DNA from 3 places in the Hydrogenophaga sp. PBL-H3 genome. Region 2 is predicted to be linked to each of the others. Evidence: predicted binding sites of a transcription regulator. Region 2 holds the regulator's gene; each other region holds the start of a gene.
What was found. Region 2 encodes LexA, which represses DNA repair genes until DNA is damaged. Its sites were predicted from a motif close to ACTGTATNNNNATACAGT; they were not measured.
Positions count from the first base shown of each region.

Region 1: the regulator LexA is predicted to act here: its motif matches at 1,468-1,485, upstream of imuA (translesion DNA synthesis-associated protein ImuA).
Region 3: the regulator LexA is predicted to act here: its motif matches at 2,335-2,352, upstream of F9Z44_RS06095 (DNA topoisomerase IV subunit B).

Region 1 covers NZ_CP044972.1:2,774,388-2,780,514, forward strand. Annotated here, with positions in the region: gene F9Z44_RS12765 (Y-family DNA polymerase) at 1-642, opposite strand, end outside; gene imuA (translesion DNA synthesis-associated protein ImuA) at 590-1,429, opposite strand; gene F9Z44_RS12775 (TIR domain-containing protein) at 1,604-2,485, shown strand; gene F9Z44_RS12780 (Bug family tripartite tricarboxylate transporter substrate binding protein) at 2,511-3,497, opposite strand; gene F9Z44_RS12785 (tartrate dehydrogenase) at 3,605-4,693, opposite strand; gene F9Z44_RS12790 (LysR substrate-binding domain-containing protein) at 4,819-5,742, shown strand; gene F9Z44_RS12795 (Bug family tripartite tricarboxylate transporter substrate binding protein) at 5,759-6,127, opposite strand, start outside.
Region 2 covers NZ_CP044972.1:2,208,425-2,214,551, reverse strand. Annotated here, with positions in the region: gene F9Z44_RS10325 (hypothetical protein) at 1-404, opposite strand, end outside; gene F9Z44_RS10320 (asparaginase) at 406-1,380, opposite strand; gene lexA (transcriptional repressor LexA) at 1,500-2,177, shown strand; gene F9Z44_RS10310 (hypothetical protein) at 2,313-2,687, shown strand; gene F9Z44_RS10305 (D-2-hydroxyacid dehydrogenase family protein) at 2,732-3,739, shown strand; gene F9Z44_RS10300 (type IV pilus assembly protein FimV) at 3,814-5,928, opposite strand; gene F9Z44_RS10295 (3-hydroxyacyl-CoA dehydrogenase) at 6,005-6,127, shown strand, end outside.
Region 3 covers NZ_CP044972.1:1,259,091-1,265,217, forward strand. Annotated here, with positions in the region: gene dapA (4-hydroxy-tetrahydrodipicolinate synthase) at 1-231, opposite strand, end outside; gene F9Z44_RS06085 (class I SAM-dependent methyltransferase) at 304-858, opposite strand; gene F9Z44_RS23120 (hypothetical protein) at 858-986, opposite strand; gene F9Z44_RS06090 (MFS transporter) at 983-2,218, opposite strand; gene F9Z44_RS06095 (DNA topoisomerase IV subunit B) at 2,386-4,356, shown strand; gene parC (DNA topoisomerase IV subunit A) at 4,375-6,127, shown strand, end outside.

The sequences.
Region 1 (6,127 bases), 570 kb from region 2:
GAAGGCCGTGACACCCGCGCGCCGCGCCGCCAGCCAGCCGCTCATGACCAGCAGCAAACGCCGCGCGCCCCACAGCAGGGCCGGCGCCTGCTCCACGCGCGCCATGAGCTCCAGCCGCTCCTCGAACCGTTCGGGCAGCGCCACCCACACATGCGCCTCGGGCTCGGCGCCGTAGGCCTGGTCGAGCGCCTGCAGCAACTGCTTGTCAAAGCGCCGGCCCACCCCACCGCGCGGCAGCGCGCGCACGTCGCCCAGCGTGCGGCAGCCGATGTGCGCCAGCGTGCGCTGGTGCGGGAGCACCGCGCTCAGCACCTGCATGGGCAAGGCATCGAGCAGCACCGGCAGCGGTTGCCTGAAGCCGTTCTCCAGACCGGCGCGCGCCAGCGCCAGCGCGGCCAGGCTGTTGGCTGCCCAGGCCACCTGCGTCACGCCGAGCTGCGCGCTCTCGGCCACCACGCGGTCGCGCAGCGCGCGCCGGCCACCAAACAGGCGCACGCTCGCCGCCACCTCCATGAGCACCGCGCCGTCGGCCAGCGCCACGCGGGGCGTGAACTGCAACGCCCAGGTGGCCACGGCACGGCGCGCCGCCTCAGTGGACGGCGCGGTGGGGGCGGTCGGGAGCAGGAGTGCTGACCACAACATGGTCGGCCTCTCGGGACACATCGGAGGGCAACAGGCGGCTGGGGAAACGCAGCCGCGGCGTGAGGATGGCGCGCAGGCCCCCGGGCACCGAGCCCAGGCGCAGCGTGTTCTGCAGCGGCGGGCCCTTGCGTTTGACGATGTCCAGGTGCAGTTCCCAGTCCAGCCCCACACGGGCCATCAGACGCAGCGGCGCGGCCGACGATTCGCGCACCGCCGCACTCGGTCGGCACAAAAACACCGGGCCTTCGCAACTGGCGGCCAGCACCTGCAGGCGGCGCACCTGCTCGGCCCGCGCCTGCGGGAGCCACACCACCAGCGCACCGCAGGCATTGGCCTTGATCAGTTGTTCGGCCGACCACAGGCGCTCCGCAGCCGTGTCGGCCCGCACCCACACCAGGTGGCGCTCGTCGATGCCCTCGAAGCGCAGACCCGGCAGGTGCGGTGCCTTGGGCGGCCCCACCACCACCACCGCGCGGCCAGCGGCACACACCTGGCGCAGCGCCGGCCCGAGCAGGCGCCACTCCAACATGCCGCTCTGCGACGCGAGGATCTCAATGACGCCGTGACATGGCCAGCCGCCGCCGGGCAACTGCGCGTCCAGCGCCTCGAAGCCGCTGGACAGCACGGCCGAGACCGGGCCGCCGAGCTGGTCGCCGCGCCAGATGGCCGCGGCCACGGCCATGGGCAACTCACCGGGCAGGCGGGCCGGGCGCGGCTGCTTGGGCGGGGGTGAAAACATCAGCGTGGAAGACGGATCGTCCTCCTGCCAGTCGAGGGCGGGATGCATGGCGGGGTGTCCGGGTGGGGTTGGGGAGGCCGATCAATACTGTATATGTGTACAGTATCTTAAAGGTCGAACCCTGTCCAGTGTGTGGGACAGAACCCTCCAGCGAACGCCCGAATGGGAGTAGCCAACCCAGTGCTTTCGAACTAATGTGGGCGTTTTTGAGCGGGGGATTTCATGGCAGACATCTTTCTGAGCTACTCGCGCGAAGACGAGGCCCGGGTCCGCCCCTTGGTGGCCGCGTTCGAGGCACAGGGATGGGGCCTCTTCTGGGACAGGCGGATCCCCACCGGACAGACTTGGCGCAGCCACATCGGCGCTGGACTGCAAAACGCGCGCTGTGTTGTGGTGGCCTGGTCGCGGCATTCGATCGAGTCACAATGGGTCGCCGAAGAGGCCGACGAGGGCAAAACCCGCCAGGTGCTCGTGCCTGTGTTGCTGGACCGCGTGCAACCACCCCGAGGGTTCCGCGAAATCCAGGCCGCCGACCTTTCCGAGTGGCAACCCGGCGAGCACTCCGAGCGCTTCACCGAACTGTTGAACGACCTGCACCGGCTGCTGGATGCACCCACAACGACCAAGCCCGCAGCGCTGCCGCCCCAGAATCCGCCCCCTTCCGCAGACCCACCATCCCAACCAGCCAGGCCACCCCAGTTGCAACGCATGGGGTGGGTCGCGCTGTTGACTCTGGCTGCCCTGGGCATCGGCGTGTTGGCCCTGCGCCCGAACGACAACCGCCCGGAGGTCCCGCAAACATCGCAACCCCCTGTGCCCGCTTCATCGACCGCAGCCACGCCACCGTCCGTGCCCACGGGCGCCTGGCTTGTGGTGGTGGGCTCCTTTGCACGAGCCGAACGCGCAGCCGCCGACCAACACCTCGCTGCGATGCAGCGCGCGGGCATGCTCCCTGTGCTGGTCGACTCCAGCCAATACGCCTTGCTCACGCCGAGCCTGTGGGTGGTGACCCTGGGACCGTTCGATTCAAGGGACGACGCCAACACGGCGCTGGCAAAAGCCCGGTCGGTGGTGCCCGACGCATACGTCAAGAAGGCCCGTTAGGACCTCCAACCACCGCTGCGCAGACTCACTCGATCACGACCTTCGCGTCCTTGACCAGCTTGCCGAACTTCTCGGTTTCGCTGGCGATCTGCTGCGCCATCTGCGCGCTGGTGTCGCCGATCGGCTCGGCACCGATCTCCGCCATGCGGCTGCGGAACTCGGGCGACTGGATCACCTTGACCATCTCGGTGTTGAGGCGGGCCACGATGTCCTTGGGCGTGGCCACCGGGGCCAGCACGCCAAACCAGGTGCCGATGTTGAAACCCTTGAGGCCGGCCTCCTCCAGCGTGGGCACGTCGGGCAGGGCTGCCGAGCGCTTGGCCGTGGTCACCGCGAGCGCGCGCAGCTTGCCCGCCTTGATGTGCGGCAGCACCGGCGTGATGGTGTCGAAACTCATCATGATCTGACCGCCCAACAGGTCGGTGGACAAAGGGCCGCTGCCTTTGTACGGAATGTGGATCACGTCGGTGCCGGTCTGGTTCTGGAACTGCGTGCCGATCAGGTGCTGCGCCGTGCCGTTGCCGTTGGAGCCGTAGGCCATCTTGCCCGGGCTGGCCTTGAGCAGGGCCACCAGTTCGTTCACGTTCTTCGCGGGCGTGCTGGCGTTGATCACCAGCACGTTGGGCACGAGGGCCACGGTGGTGATGGGGGCCAGGTCTTTGGAGAAGTCGTAGGGCAGCTTCTTGTAGACGCTGGACGCAATGGTGTGGTGCACCGCGCCCATCAGCAGCGTGTGGCCGTCGGGCTTGGCCTTGGCCACGAAGTCGGCGCCGATGGTGGCACCCGCACCGGGTTTGCTCTCCACGATCACCGGCTGACCCAGGCTTTGCGAGAGCTTGTCGGCCAGGGCACGGGCCAGCACGTCGGTGGTGCCGCCGGCTGCGAAAGGCACGATCAGGGTGATCGGCCGGGTGGGCCAGGTCTGGGCCATGGCGCTGCTGCCGGCAAGGGCCAGGCCCAGGGCGACGGTTTGCACCACACGGCGGCGGGTGAAGGAAGGAATGGCTTTCATGCGTGTCTCCAAAAACGGCGCGCCTGGCGCTCTGATGAACCGGACTCTGCGGTCCGGTGGGGGGGTTTCCGGAGCACGGAACCCGTGCGTCCGGCATGAACGTCAGGTCAGGCGGCCAGGCGTTGTTCACGCACGCCGAGCAGATCGCACACGGCCTGGGTGACTTGTGCGGTGGTGGCCTTGCCGCCGAGGTCGCCGGTGTGCAGCGCGGGGTTGGCCGTGACCTGTTCGATGGCGCTCATGAGGCGCTTGGCCGCATCCATCTCACCCAGGTGTTCCAGCAGCATCACGCAACTCCAGAAGGTACCGATCGGGTTGGCCAGGCCCTTGCCCATGATGTCGAAGGCCGAGCCGTGGATGGGCTCGAACATGCTGGGGTAGCGGCGCTCGGGGTCGATGTTGCCGGTGGGCGCAATGCCCAGGCTGCCGGCCAGCGCGGCGGCCAGATCGCTCAGGATGTCGGCGTGCAGGTTGGTGGCCACGATGGTGTCCAGCGTGGCCGGGCGGTTCACCATGCGGGCGGTGGCGGCGTCCACGATTTCCTTGTCCCACTTCACATCCGGGAACTCGCGGGAAATCTCCAGCGCGATCTCGTCCCACATCACCATGGCGTGGCGCTGGGCGTTGCTCTTGGTGATCACGGTGAGCTGCTTGCGGGGCCGCGATTGCGCCAGCTTGAAGGCAAAGCGCATGACACGCTCCACCCCCACGCGGGTCATCATGGTCACGTCGGTGGCGGCTTCGATGGGGTGGCCCTGGTGCACGCGGCCGCCCACGCCCGAGTATTCGCCCTCGGAATTCTCGCGCACGATCACCCAGTTCAGGTCCTCGGGCTTGCAGCGCTTGAGCGGTGCGTCGATGCCGGGCAGGATGCGCGTGGGGCGCACGTTGGCGTACTGGTCGAAGCCCTGGCAGATCTTCAGGCGCAGGCCCCACAGCGTGATGTGGTCGGGAATGTCCGGGTCGCCCGCCGAGCCGAACAGGATCGCGTCCTTGTGGCGCAGCGCGTCCAGGCCATTGGCCGGCATCATCACGCCGTGTTCGCGGTAGTGGTCACCGCCCCAGTCGAAATCTTCGAACTGGAAGCGAAAGGCATGGCTGGTGGCGGCCAGCGCCTCCAGCACCTGCTGGCCGGCGGGCACCACTTCCTTGCCGATACCGTCTCCAGGAATCGTTGCAATGGCGTAGGTCTTCATGGGTTGTCTCCGTGGATGTGGGGGTTCGGTGGCGTGACTGTAGGTGTTGCAGGGCGTGTTGATTCATGGCTATAGTGAATCCATTGTTTACCTGAATTCAACAATCAACCGTCCTTGAAGCACCCATGAGCAATGCCATCCAGCCCGCCGACCTGGGCTTTTTCTCCGTGCTGGCCGGTGCCGGCAGCCTGAGTGCGGCGGCCCGCGAACTGGGCATCACCACGCCAGCGGTGAGCAAGCATCTGGCGCAGATGGAAGCCCGCGTGGGCGTGTCGCTGGTCAACCGCACCACCCGGCGCATGAGCATGACGCCCGAAGGTGAGCTGTACCTGGAGCACGCGCGCCGCATCCTTGGTGAGATTGACGGCATGCAGGAGCTGCTGGGCGTGTCCAAGGGCACACCCAAAGGCCTGCTGCGGGTGAACGCCACGCTGGGCTTCGGGCGCAGCCACGTGGCGCCGCTGATCTCGCGCTTCGTGCGCAAGCACCCGCAGGTGGAGGTGCAGCTGCAGCTCTCGGTCAACCCGCCCGCGCTGACCGACGACTCCTTCGACGTCTGCATCCGCTTCGGCGCGCCGCCCGACGCACGCGTGATCGCCCGCCACATCGCGCCCAACCGGCGGCTGCTCTGCGCCTCACCCGCCTACCTGGCCAGACACGGCACCCCCAAGGTGCCCAACGACCTGATCAAGCACAACTGCATCGGCATCCGCCAGGGCGAAGAGGCCTACGGCCTGTGGCGCCTGAGCACGGGACGCGGCAAGAACGTCACCACCGAAGCCATCAAGACCCGCGGCAACCTGACCACCAACGACGGCGAGATCGCCGTCAACTGGGCGCTCGACGGACACGGCATCCTGATGCGCGCCGAGTGGGACATCGAGCGCTTTCTTGCCAACGGTCGGCTGGTGCAGGTGCTGCCGCAGCACGCCACACCCGACGCCGACATCTACGCTGTGTATCCCCAGCGCCACCAGCTGGCGGTGCGCGTGCGGGCGTTTGTCGATCTCGTGGCGCTGTCGTTCAAGAAGCAGGCCGGCGCAGCGTGAGCGCCGGTGACGCGGATCACTCCGGCTTGAAACCCGACTCCTTGAGCAGTTCGGCGCTGCGCGTCACGTCGGCCGCGATGTACTTGCGGAACTGATCAGATCCTTCGATCACCGGCAAGATGCCCAGGGTGGTGAATGCACCCGACCTGGCCAGCCCGGCCACCGCCTTGTTGATGGCCTTGTTCAGAAACTGCACACGGTCTTGCGGCGTGCCCTTGGGCGCCCACACGCCGTACCAGGAGTTGTAGACCATGCCCGGGTAGCCGCTCTCGACAGCGGTCGGCACATCGGGCGCCACGCCGCTGCGCTGGGCCGAGGTGGTGGCAATCGGTTTGACCTTGCCGCTCCTGGCCATGCCTTGCAGGGAAATGATGGAGTCCATGAG
Region 2 (6,127 bases):
CAGCGCCCACAGGTGATGACCAGAATCCAGATGACCAAGGACACGAGCATGCTCAAGCGGGCAGTCGCGTCCTGGAGCTGCAGCGAACGGCGTGCATGGAACCAGCCCGCATTGCAGCCAGCCAGCATGATCAACGCGATTTTGACTGTGAACACACGGTTGGCCAGCAGTTCCCCGGGCTGTGTGCCGAACATCAAGAGACCCGTTATCGTGGCCAGGCCGAAACCCAGACCCACCAGCCCAAGGCTCAATCGGGCCAACGGCTCCATTGGCAACTCGGACACCCATCCGAACACGCGCAACTCCAGCAAGACCAGATTGCCCAGGATCAAGGCCACACCGATCAGATGCACCACCTCCAGCATGGGGTAAGCCCAAGGATGTGCACCCAGAGCCAGCAGCATCTCAGCTCTCCAGCAACTGCAACGCCAGCGCCAGACGCGCCTTGACCGGCGAGAGCCCGGCCGAGTCTGGCAGCGGTTGGCCAGGGTGCGGCACCACACGGCCTTGCGCGCACCGGCTGGCCACGACCACGTCGACGCCACGAGCCTGTGCTTGTTTCAACGCGATCAACAGATCGTCGTGCACCGTGCCGTTGCCCGTGCCCGCCACGACGATGCCGCGCAACCGCTGCGCACCTGCAGGGCTGTGGCTGAGCAGGGCACGCACCATCTCGCCATCGGCGCCAGCGTGACTGAACATCAATTCCACGCGGGGAAGCGCGGTAACGCGCATCAAAGAGCGCAGTCTTGCGGCATCGTGCGTGCCACGGCTCACGGCTTGCGGCCAGGGCCTGAACATGCGCAAGCGCGCCTCTTCGACGCAGCCCAGATCTCCCGCATCGCCTGAGCCAAACGGGTCCGTCCTGTAGGGGTGCACCTTGGCCACGTCCAGAGCGCCATGAATGCGCCCGGCGCACACGACCACCACGCCACTCGCCTGCGGATGCAGGGCCACCGCTACCGCATCGCTCAGGTTCTGTGGCCCGTCGGGCACCAGCGCGGTGGCGGGACGCATCGCGCACGTCAGCACCACCGGTTTGGACGGCATCAACAACGTCTGCAACACAAAGGCAGTCTCTTCGATCGTGTCGGTGCCGTGTGTGATCACGATGCCGGCCACCTCGGGCCTATCCAGGTGCGCGGCCACGCGCTGGGCCAGCGCTTGCCACACGCTCAGCACCATGTCCTTGCTGTTGATCTGGGCGACCTGCTCCACGTCCACCGGACAATCCGCCAGGATCGGAACCATCGCCACCAGTTCGCTCACAGCCACCTGTCCTGCCACATAGCCCACGTTGTCATTCGCCTGGGTTGCGCGTCCGGCAATCGTTCCGCCGGTACCCAGAACCACAAGGCGACGCGCCTGGTTGTCATTCACCACTTGCCAAGTCCTTTGAACTGGTTAAAAATACAGCCACTGGATAAGAAAACAGTGACTTACCGATCGGATACCCCGCCCGGTTAAGCATCCACCCCGATGAGGTTCACATGCTCGACATGCCCGCCACCACGCCCAAGCTCACCGCCCGGCAACAGCAGATTCTGGAACTCATCCAGACCGCCATTGCACGCACAGGTTCGCCGCCAACGCGTGCCGAGATCGCCAGCGAGCTCGGCTTCAAGTCGGCCAACGCGGCCGAGGAACACTTGCAGGCCCTGGCACGCAAAGGCGTGATCGAATTGGTCAGCGGCACATCGCGTGGCATCCGTCTGCGCAGCGAAGACCTGCGCTCCATCAACGATTCACGTGGGCGTCAGCTTACACTCCCGCTCCCCAGCCTGGCCCAGCTCATGCTGCCCCTCATTGGGCGTGTGGCGGCTGGCTCGCCCATCCTGGCGCAAGAACACGTGGATCAGACCTATCACGTGGAACGCAGCCTGTTCCAGCGAGAACCGGATTACCTGCTCAAGGTCCGTGGCATGTCCATGCGCGACGTCGGCATCATCGATGGCGATCTGCTCGCGGTGAAGTCCGCCAAGGAAGCCAAGAATGGCCAGATCGTGGTGGCTCGGCTGGGAGACGATGTGACCGTCAAGCGGTTCATGCGCCGGCAAAACGTCATCGAGCTTCACGCCGAGAACCCGGACTACAAAACCATCGTGGTCGAGCCCGGTGAACCGTTCGAAATAGAAGGCCTCGCCGTGGGCCTCATCCGCAACAGCTTCCAACTCTGACCTTCGGGTCGCGTTGCCTCAGCAGGTGGCGGGCGTTTGGTCCGACGAGCGAACGGCTCGTCATGTGGACACATCCCTGCGTTGGCAACTTCCTTCCAATCCTGCCTGTGTTCAACCCCTCATCTGGAGTTTCGCATGGGAAAAATCTTCAATACCAACACGTGGCGCGCCCCCCTGCAGTTGATCGACTGCTGGTTGCCCATGCCTTCACAACGCGATGCCCGCCCGGCCGCTTCAGCGGTGGCAGCCAGGGCCATGCAACGTTTTACCCGTGCGGGCTGGTTGAACAGGGAAGCGGCCAACAGCGCCACGCCTCAGACTCGCCAAAGCCAGGCGAGTGAGCCAGGCGCAGCGTCCTTGTGTCGGGTGCGCGTGCTGCGCCAGGCCGACGTGCGGCCAGTGAAGCGACCCGACATGCGTCTGGTCATATCTGGACCCATCAACGATGTGTGTGCCGAACTGGACCGCCTCGCTGCGCTGGAACAGGCATCCATGGCCCGCGCAGCCTGAGGCAAAAGAGCGACCAGCCTGGGCCGCGCGGGCACAATAGGCGCATGAACATAGTGATTCTTGACGACTACCAGGACGCGGTTCGAAAGCTGAAATGCGCAGAGAAGCTGGAGTCTTACCCTGCCAAGGTGTTCACCAACACCGTCAAGGGTGTCGGCCAGCTGTCAATCCGCCTGCGTGACGCCGACGTGCTGGTGCTGATCCGTGAGCGAACCCAGATTTCTCGCCAGCTCATCGAAAAACTGCCGCGCCTCAAACTCATCGCTCAAACGGGGCGAGTGGGGGCGCATCTTGATGTGGCAGCCTGCACCGAGCGCGGCATTGCGGTGGCCGAAGGTGTGGGCTCGCCCGTGTCGACGGCCGAACTCACCTGGGCCTTGATCATGGCCTCGATGCGCAGGATTCCCCAATACGTGTCCAACCTGAAGCATGGGGCTTGGCAGCAAGCCGGGCTCAAGTCTTCCGCCATGCCGACCAACTTCGGTGTCGGCATGGTGCTGCGCGGCAAGACACTCGGGGTCTGGAGCTACGGGCGCATTGGCCAATTGGTGGCAGGCTACGGTCGCGCGTTCGGCATGCGCGTGGTGATCTGGGGCAGCGAAGCGTCACGGGCCAGTGCGGTGGCCGACGGCTTCGAGGCGGCAGAGAGCCGGGAGGCATTTTTCGCCTCGGCTGACGTGCTGTCGTTGCACCTGCGGCTGAGCGAAACCAATGCTGGCTGTGTCACGCTGGAAGACTTGGGCCGCATGAAGCCCACCTCCTTGCTGGTGAACACCTCACGCGCAGAGCTGATCGAGCCCGAAGCTTTGCTCGCCTCCCTCAACCGGGGTCGGCCAGGATTGGCGGCGGTCGACGTGTTCGAGTCAGAGCCCATCTTGCAGGGACACGCCCTGCTGAGACTGGAGAACTGCATTTGCACGCCCCACATCGGCTATGTGGAACAAGACAGCTACGAGCAGTATTTCTCCTCGGCGTTTGACAACGTGGTCAATTTCATCAAAGGCACGCCCACCAACATCGTGAATCCCGGCGCATTGCAGGTTCGTCGCTAGGCTGCTCAGCGCACTCATAAAAAACGCCGCAGATGGATGCGGCGTTTTTTATGTTCCGGACGGACGAGCGGCTGTCAGGTTTTCTTGCCTGACCGTGCGCCGCCATCGGATTCGTTCGGCAGGTCGAAATCGAGCACCTCAAAGTCGATGAGATTGCCGTCGACCTCCCGAATTTCAAAGTCTGCAGGCTGGGTGGGCTTGGCGGACTGCTCCACCGCCACATTCACTTCGGGCAACGATGCCTCGAAGCTGTCCGTCTCTGCAAAGTCATCCAGATTGATGTCAAGACCCAAGCGAGATGAGGCCTTCGGCAGACTCTCCAGCCCCATGGGCTGGGTATGCCGCTCCGACGCATCGCGCAGCGAACCACTCACCTTGAACGCAGCCTTGTCCGCCGCTTTCAGCGGTTGCATGGAAGTGTGCTGAAAATCGCCGCTCGCGCGGGGAACTGGGTTGTCGCGCTGGATGAGGTCTTTGGCAATTGCGTGCAGCATCAGCAGCTCGCGATACGCCTCAAGATCAAAGACCTCGGACGCACTGTCGGTGGCATCACGGAAGATGGACTGTTCGATCAGGTCCAGCACACGGGGCTCCGGCCACAGCGCCTGGATGCGGCTGAACGCGGTTTCGTAGGCTTCAAGACCCCTGCCACGCTGGGAATACTGGTCGAACGGTGGCGCTCCAGCGTTGAACACGTGGTTGAACTCTTCGCGCAGATTTTCGTAGTCGTTGCGGCGTCCCAGCCGGTGGTAGATGTGGAACAGGTCCATGTAGGTGAGCGCACTGGGCTCATGGCTTTCCGCCAGATGATCCTTGAGGACCTGAATGGCTTGCTCGTCTTCGCCCAACGACACGAAGAAATCGGCCTGCTGCTGCACGTCGAACAGCTCCTCGGTAGCCACCGAACGGGACACATTCAGGGCACTGGTGGAGAACTCCCGCCGGTCGCGAGCGGACAACGGCGTCGCCGTCTGCTCGGTCAACCGCGACTCCTTGGCGCTCAAGGCCGCGTTGTTGGCGTTGGCCAGTTCGTCAAATGAAGAATCCTGGTCGAGATCGAGATCCAGATCAACGTCGTTACCCAACGGAGTGAATCCCGAAGTCTCCCTGGACACACCAGCCTCCGGCTCCAGGGGCACCAGCAAGGTTTTCTCTTCTTCCTCGGGATTCCACCAAGCGCGGGAGGCCTCCGAGCCCTGAACCACCGCTTCTTGACGTCGACGCGAGACCAGCAGCACGCCCAGCAAGGCCAGAAGCAACAATCCGCCCAGCAAATAGACCAACCAGTTTCGGTAGCGCTGCGCCTGCGATTGCTCCAGCTGCGACTTCAGTTCGCCCAGTGCGGCCTGGCTCTGCGCCTGCTCCTGACGAAGCCGCTCCATGTCGGACTCCAGCGCGATCAGCTTCTGGGCGTCGCGCATGATGTCTTCGGACGACGCGTTGATGCTCTTCCAGAGCAGGGCCGCAGCGGCCCGCGTTTCTTCCGAGGTGCTGGGCTCGCTCAACAGCATGGGCGAGAGTTTGAGGGTGGGGTCGCGCTCAATACCCGTGGTGAGGTCGATCGGATCCAGCTGCAACCGAGGGGCGGCGACCACGGGAGGCTTGGGAGGAACGCGTCGCACCACCGACGCTGGACGCGGTGCCGACCTGTCCGGGCTAACGGCACCATCCACTTTGGCTTGCGCAGAACCGTTGGCCGCGCTGGAAGCCGCGCCTGCTCCATTTGTAGAACCCGCCACTCGGGGCAACGCGGAAGCCGCAACCGTCGCCGGGGCAACCGAGGCGGCACCAGCAGCCGGCGGCACCGTGGCCGCGATGGGCTCGTTGACCAGATCCGCCAGCAACACGAAGCGGCGTGTGAACTGCGTGCTGCAACCGGCTTTGACGTACAAGGTCACGAAGGGCTCGTTGACGGGCAAGTTGGCCTGGACCCGCACGGACGCTTCGGTATCGGGTGTGGTTCGTTGCGGCGACGTTCGCACCAGGCTGGGCGAGACCTGGGTGTCTCCATAGAAGACATCGGTCTGGATGCAGAGGTTGGTCAAGTCTTCGCCGGAAGCCAGCAACACCTGCACGCGCACATCCAGCGACCGGCCGATCACGGCCGCGCCACTGTGACGACCGAGGGTCACGGCAGAACTGCTCAGGGCAGTTGATAGCAAAATACAACCTGTCCAGTACTTGCGCACGCCAGACTTCCTTCTTTCGTTCGTTGGGCGATTCTGTCATAGCTCCAGAAGCTCTCATTCCAAATACAACACACTTATGCAACCCATCTTCCAGAACACCGGCCTCGTGGGAACCGGCGCCATGGGCCGCGGCATCGCCCAGATGGCCGCCCAGGCAGGCAGCCAGGTTTGGCTCTTCGACGTGCAACCGGGTGCGGCA
Region 3 (6,127 bases), 950 kb from region 2:
CACACGCTTGGCACCGTGCGTCTTGGCCTGCTCGACCGAGACGCGGATGATCTCGCAGTGCTCTTCGACCGTGACGGTGGGCGATTCGCCGGTGGTGCCGACCACACCGATGCAGTCGGTGCCTTCGGTGATGTGCCAGTCGATGAGTTTGCGCAGGGTGGGGTAGTCCACGCTGCCGTCTTCATGCAGGGGGGTGGCCAGGGCCACGATGCTGCCGGTGATGGTGTTCATTGCTGCAGGCTCAATTGGGGGCGCTTGTCTGGGCCGCCCCGTGGGGCGCGGCATCTGCGCGGATCGTGCATTCTACCCAGTGGCATCCAGCGGATACCGGGGCGGCGAGTCGGGTGTTCCCGGGTGTTTTCGCACCGCCGCGATGCGCTGCACGAAGCGCTCCGGGCGGTCGCAGAAACCGTCTTCATACGCCACCACCCGCAGGCCCTCGCAGGCGCGCAGCAGTTCGCCGGGCTGCAGCAGGAAATCGGGCCGCGAGGGCTTGCCCACGCTTTCGTTGCCGGTGGCAAAGGTTTCGTAGATGAGCACGCCGCCCGGCGCCACGCTGCGCGTGATCACGGGCAGCAGCGCTCGCCAGAGGTAGTTGGTCACCACCACCGCGTCGAAGGTCTCACCCTCCAGCGGCCAGGGCCCGTTCTCGATGTCTGCGAGCACCGCCCGGCCCCACGGCTTCACGGAATCGATGGCCTCCGGCGAGCGGTCGACCCCGGTGACGGTGTTGCCGCGCTGCGCGAACCATTTCAGGTGGCGACCCTGGCCGCAGGCCACGTCCAGCACCGAGCCGCGGGGGGCTACAAGGTGCGACCATCGCTGCACCCACGCCGATGGCGCTTCCGTGCCGTGCATCAGAAACAGCTCCAGAGCTGGTCGGCCAGGCTCACCAGGAAACCCGGGCGGTTGTACAGCGTCAGCGTGCCCAGCAGCACTGCAAAGACGCCAGTCCACACCAGCGCGCGGATCGCCAGCGGTTTCATGCGGTCATCTCCATGCGCTGAGGGCCGCGCACGATGGGCGTCTCGCGCACCGGCAGGTTGATGAGGCCGGCGAACACGCCCAGCGCAATCGAGATGTACCAGACGATGTCGTAGCTGCCGGTGCGGTCGTACAAAACGCCGCCCAGCCACACGCCCATGAAGCTGCCGATCTGGTGGCTGAAGAACACGAAGCCGCCCAGCATGGACATGTGGGCCACACCGAAGATCTGCGCCACCACTGCGTTGGTCGGTGGGATGGTGGAGAGCCACAGCAGGCCCATGACGCTGGCGAACACGTACACGCTCATGGGCGACAGCGGCACGATGAGGAAGATGGCAATGACCACGGCGCGCGCGAAATAGATGAACGACAGGATGTGCCGCTTGGCCAGACGCTGCCCGAGCACGCCAGCCGCGTAGGTACCGAACACGTTGAAGAGCCCTATGAGTGCCAGCGCATAGCTGGCCACCTGAGGCGAGAGGCCATGGTCTTTCAGGTAGCTGGGCATGTGCACGCCGATGAACACCACCTGGAAGCCGCACACAAAGTAACCCGCCATGAGCAACTGGAAGCTGCGGTAGCGGAAGGCCTCGCGCAGCGCCTGCAAGATGGTCTGCTCGCGCGCTGGCGCGGTACCGCCTGCAAAACCGGGTTCGCGCAGCCCCCAGGCCAGCGGCACGATCAGCAGGACCGCGGCGCTCAGAACCAGCAGCGCCTCCTGCCAGCCGAAGCTGCTGATGAGCCAGCCTTCCACCGGCACCATGAGGAATTGGCCGAACGAGCCCGCAGCGGCGGCCACCCCCATGGCCCAGGATCGCTTCTCGGCCGAAATCTGCCGCCCGATCACGCCGTAGATCACCGCGTAGGTGGTGCCCGCCTGCGCGGCGCCGATCAGCACGCCGGCGGTGAGCGCAAACGTCATGGGCGTGGTGGTCAGGGCCATGCCGGTGAGGCCCAGTCCATAGAGCACCGCGCCACCGACCAGCACACGAAACGCGCCGAAGCGGTCGGCCGCCATGCCGGCGAAGATGCCGAACAGGCCCCATGAGAGGTTTTGAATGGCGAGCGCGAAAGCAAAGTTTTCGCGGGTCCAGCTTTGCGCCTGGATGATGGGCTGCAGCCACAGGCCGAAACCGTGGCGAATGCCCATGGACAGGGTGACGATCATGGCGCCACAGGCCAGGACCTGGAAGGTGGAGAGCGGAGCGCGGGGGGGTGGGGCAGAAGACATGCGGCGACTGTAGCGAAGAAGCCCTTGGCTTGCCTGTCGCCCGTGGCATCCGCTCTTGATATCGGTCTGCTCGATTGATGCCGTTGCGGAATTGCTGGCCATACGGTGAACGGGTATCTGTATTTTCATACAGTCTTTCGAGGCCGCCGTGCTTACAATCCGCCCCCATGGCCACCCAAACTCCCCCTGTTTATTCCGAAGGTTCGATCCGTGTCCTCAAGGGCCTGGAGCCTGTCAAGCAACGGCCGGGCATGTACACCCGGACCGACAACCCGCTGCACATCATCCAGGAGGTGCTCGACAACGCGGCCGACGAGGCCCTGGCCGGGCATGGCAAGAAAATCAAGGTCACCTTGCACACCGACGGATCGGTGAGTGTAGAAGACGACGGCCGCGGCATCCCGTTCGGTCTGCACCCCGAAGAAAAGGCGCCGGTGGTCGAACTCGTGTTCACCCGCCTGCACGCCGGTGGCAAGTTCGACAAGGGCAAGGGCGGCGCCTACAGTTTTTCGGGCGGCCTGCACGGCGTGGGTGTGAGCGTGACCAACGCGCTCTCGACCCGGCTGGAAGTGGTCAGCTACCGCGAAGGTCAGGTGGCGAAGCTCGCGTTTTCGGCCGGCGACGTCATCGAGGCCCTGGTCATCAGCCCCAAAGGCGAAGGTGACCGCAAGCAGGGCACCACGGTGCGCGCCTGGCCCGACGCCAAATATTTCGAATCCGCCACCCTTCCCATGGCCGAGCTCACCCACCTGCTGCGCAGCAAGGCGGTGCTGATGCCCGGCGTGACGGTGACCCTGGTGAACGAAAAAACCAAGGACGTTCAAACGTGGCTCTACAAAGGCGGCCTGCGCGACTACCTGCAGCAGACGCTCAACGGCGATCCGGTGATCCCGCTGTTTGAAGGCGAAGGTTTCGCCGACAGCGCGCACGACAGCTTTGCCGAAGGCGAGGGCGCGGCCTGGTGCGTGGCTTTCACCGAAGACGGACAGCCCGTGCGCGAGAGCTATGTGAACCTGATCCCCACCAGCGCGGGTGGCACGCACGAAAGCGGTTTGCGCGACGGCCTGTTCCAGGCGGTCAAGGGCTTCATCGAACTGCACGCGCTGCTGCCCAAGGGCGTGAAGCTGCTGCCGGAAGACGTGTTCGTGCGCGCCTCCTACGTGCTCTCCGCCAAGGTGCTCGACCCGCAGTTCCAGGGCCAGATCAAGGAGCGCCTGAACTCGCGCGACGCGGTGCGCCTGGTCGGCAGCTTCGTTCGGCCCACGCTGGAGCTCTGGCTCAACCAGCACGTGGACTACGGCAAGAAGCTCGCCGAACTGGCCATCAAGGCCGCACAAACGCGCCAGAAGGCGGGCCAGAAGGTGGAGAAGCGCAAAGGCTCGGGCGTGGCCGTGCTGCCCGGCAAGCTGACCGACTGCGAGAGCAAGGACCTGGCGCACAACGAAGTGTTTCTGGTCGAGGGCGATTCGGCCGGCGGCAGCGCCAAGATGGGCCGCGACAAGGAATGCCAGGCCGTGCTGCCGCTGCGCGGCAAGGTGCTCAACACCTGGGAGGTCGAGCGCGACCGGCTGTTTGCCAACAACGAAATCCACGACATCTCGGTGGCCATCGGCGTCGACCCGCACGGCCCCAACGACACGCCCGACCTGAGTGGCCTGCGCTACGGCAAGGTCTGCATCCTGTCGGATGCCGACGTGGACGGCTCGCACATCCAGGTGCTGCTGCTCACGCTTTTCTTCCGCCATTTCCCCAAGCTCATCGAAGCCGGCCACGTGTTCGTGGCGCGCCCGCCGCTGTTCCGTGTGGACGTGCCTGCGCGCGGCAAGAAGCCTGCGCTCAAGCAATACGCGCTGGACGACGGCGAGCTGCACGCCATCCTCGACAAGGCCGAAAAGGACGGCGTGGCGCGCGACAAATGCCAGATCAGCCGCTTCAAGGGCCTGGGCGAAATGAACGCCGAACAGCTCTGGGACACCACGCTCAACCCCGACACACGCCGCCTCATGCCGGTGGTGCTGGGAGCGATCAACTTCGCGGACACCGAAGCCCTCATCACCAAACTCATGGGCAAGGGCGAAGCCGCTTCGCGCCGCGAGCTCATGGAACTGCACGGCGACTCGGTCGACGTGGACATCTGACCCTTTTAGAACCGACGCATGTCCGACATCCTGAATCCTGAACTGCCCTTGTCCGAACCGGACGACGGCCTGAACCTCGCGAACTACGCGCAGCGCGCCTATCTCGAGTACGCGCTGTCGGTGGTCAAGGGCCGCGCGCTGCCCGACGTGTGCGACGGCCAGAAGCCGGTGCAGCGGCGCATCCTCTACAGCATGGACCGCATGGGCCTGGGCTTCAGCGGACCCAACAACAACACGGCCGCGCGCCCGGTGAAAAGTGCGCGCGTGGTCGGTGATGTGCTCGGCCGCTTCCACCCGCACGGCGACCAGGCCGCCTACGACGCGCTGGTGCGCATGGCGCAGGATTTTGCGCAGCGCTACCCGCTGATCGACGGGCAGGGCAACTTCGGTTCGCGCGACGGCGATGGTGCCGCCGCCATGCGCTACACCGAAGCGCGGCTGGCCAAGATCACCACGCTGCTGCTCGACGAGATCGACGAGGGCACGGTGGACTTCGTGCCCAACTACGACGGCTCCACAGTGGAGCCCAAGCAGCTGCCGGCGCGCCTGCCGTTCAACCTGCTCAACGGCGCTTCGGGTATTGCGGTCGGCCTGGCCACCGAGATCCCCAGCCACAACCTGCGCGAGGTGGCCGACGCCTGCGTGGCGCTGATCAAGGCGCCGAAGCTCACCGACGACGAACTCTTCGCCATCCTGCCCGGACCCGACTACCCCGGCGGCGGCCAGATCATCAGCCCGGCCAGCGACATCGTGGACGCCTATCGCACCGGGCGCGGCAGCCTCAAGGTGCGCGCGCGCTGGAAGATCGAAGAACTTGCGCGCGGCCAATGGCAGTTGGTCGTGACCGAGCTGCCGCCCGGCGTGAGCACGCAGCGCGTGCTGGAAGAAATTGAAGAGCTCACCAACCCCAAGGTGAAGGCCGGCAAGAAGGCGCTGACGCAGGAGCAGACACAGCTCAAGGCCAGCATCCTGATGGTGCTGGACGGCGTGCGCGACGAGTCGAGCAAGGATGCGCCGGTGCGCCTGCTGTTCGAGCCCAAGAGCAGCCGCATCGAGCAGCAGGAACTCATCACGGCGCTGCTGGCCCACACCAGCCTGGAAAGCTCCACGCCGATCAACCTCACCATGATCGGCATCGATGGCCGGCCGACGCAGAAGTCGCTGCGGCAGATGCTGGGCGAGTGGATCGAGTTCCGCCAGGGCACGATCACGCGCCGTTCGCAGCACCGCCTGACCAAGGTGCTGGACCGCATCCACATCCTGGAGGGCCGGCAGCTCGTGCTGCTCAACATCGACGAGGTGATCGCGATCATCCGCCAGGCGGACGATCCCAAGGCTGCGCTGATCGAACGCTTCAAGCTGAGCGACCGGCAGGCCGAGGACATTCTTGAAATCCGCTTGCGCCAGCTCGCGCGGTTGGAGGCCATCAAGATCGAGCAGGAGCTCAAGTCGCTCAAGGAAGAGCAGGGCAAGCTCGAAGACATTCTGGGCAACCCCGGCAGTCTGAAGCGACTGATGGTGAAAGAGATCGAGGCCGATGCGAAGACCTTCGCCGACGCGCGCCGCACGCTGATCCAGACCGAGAAGAAGGCCGTGGCCGAGATCAAGGTGGTGGACGAGCCGGTGACGGTGGTGGTGTCGAGCAAGGGCTGGGTGCGCGCACGCACCGGCCATGGCCACGAGGCCGGCAGCTTCGCGTTCAAGGCCGGCGACGGCCTGTACGGCACCTTTGAATGCCGCACGGTGGACACGATGATCGTCTTCGGCAGCA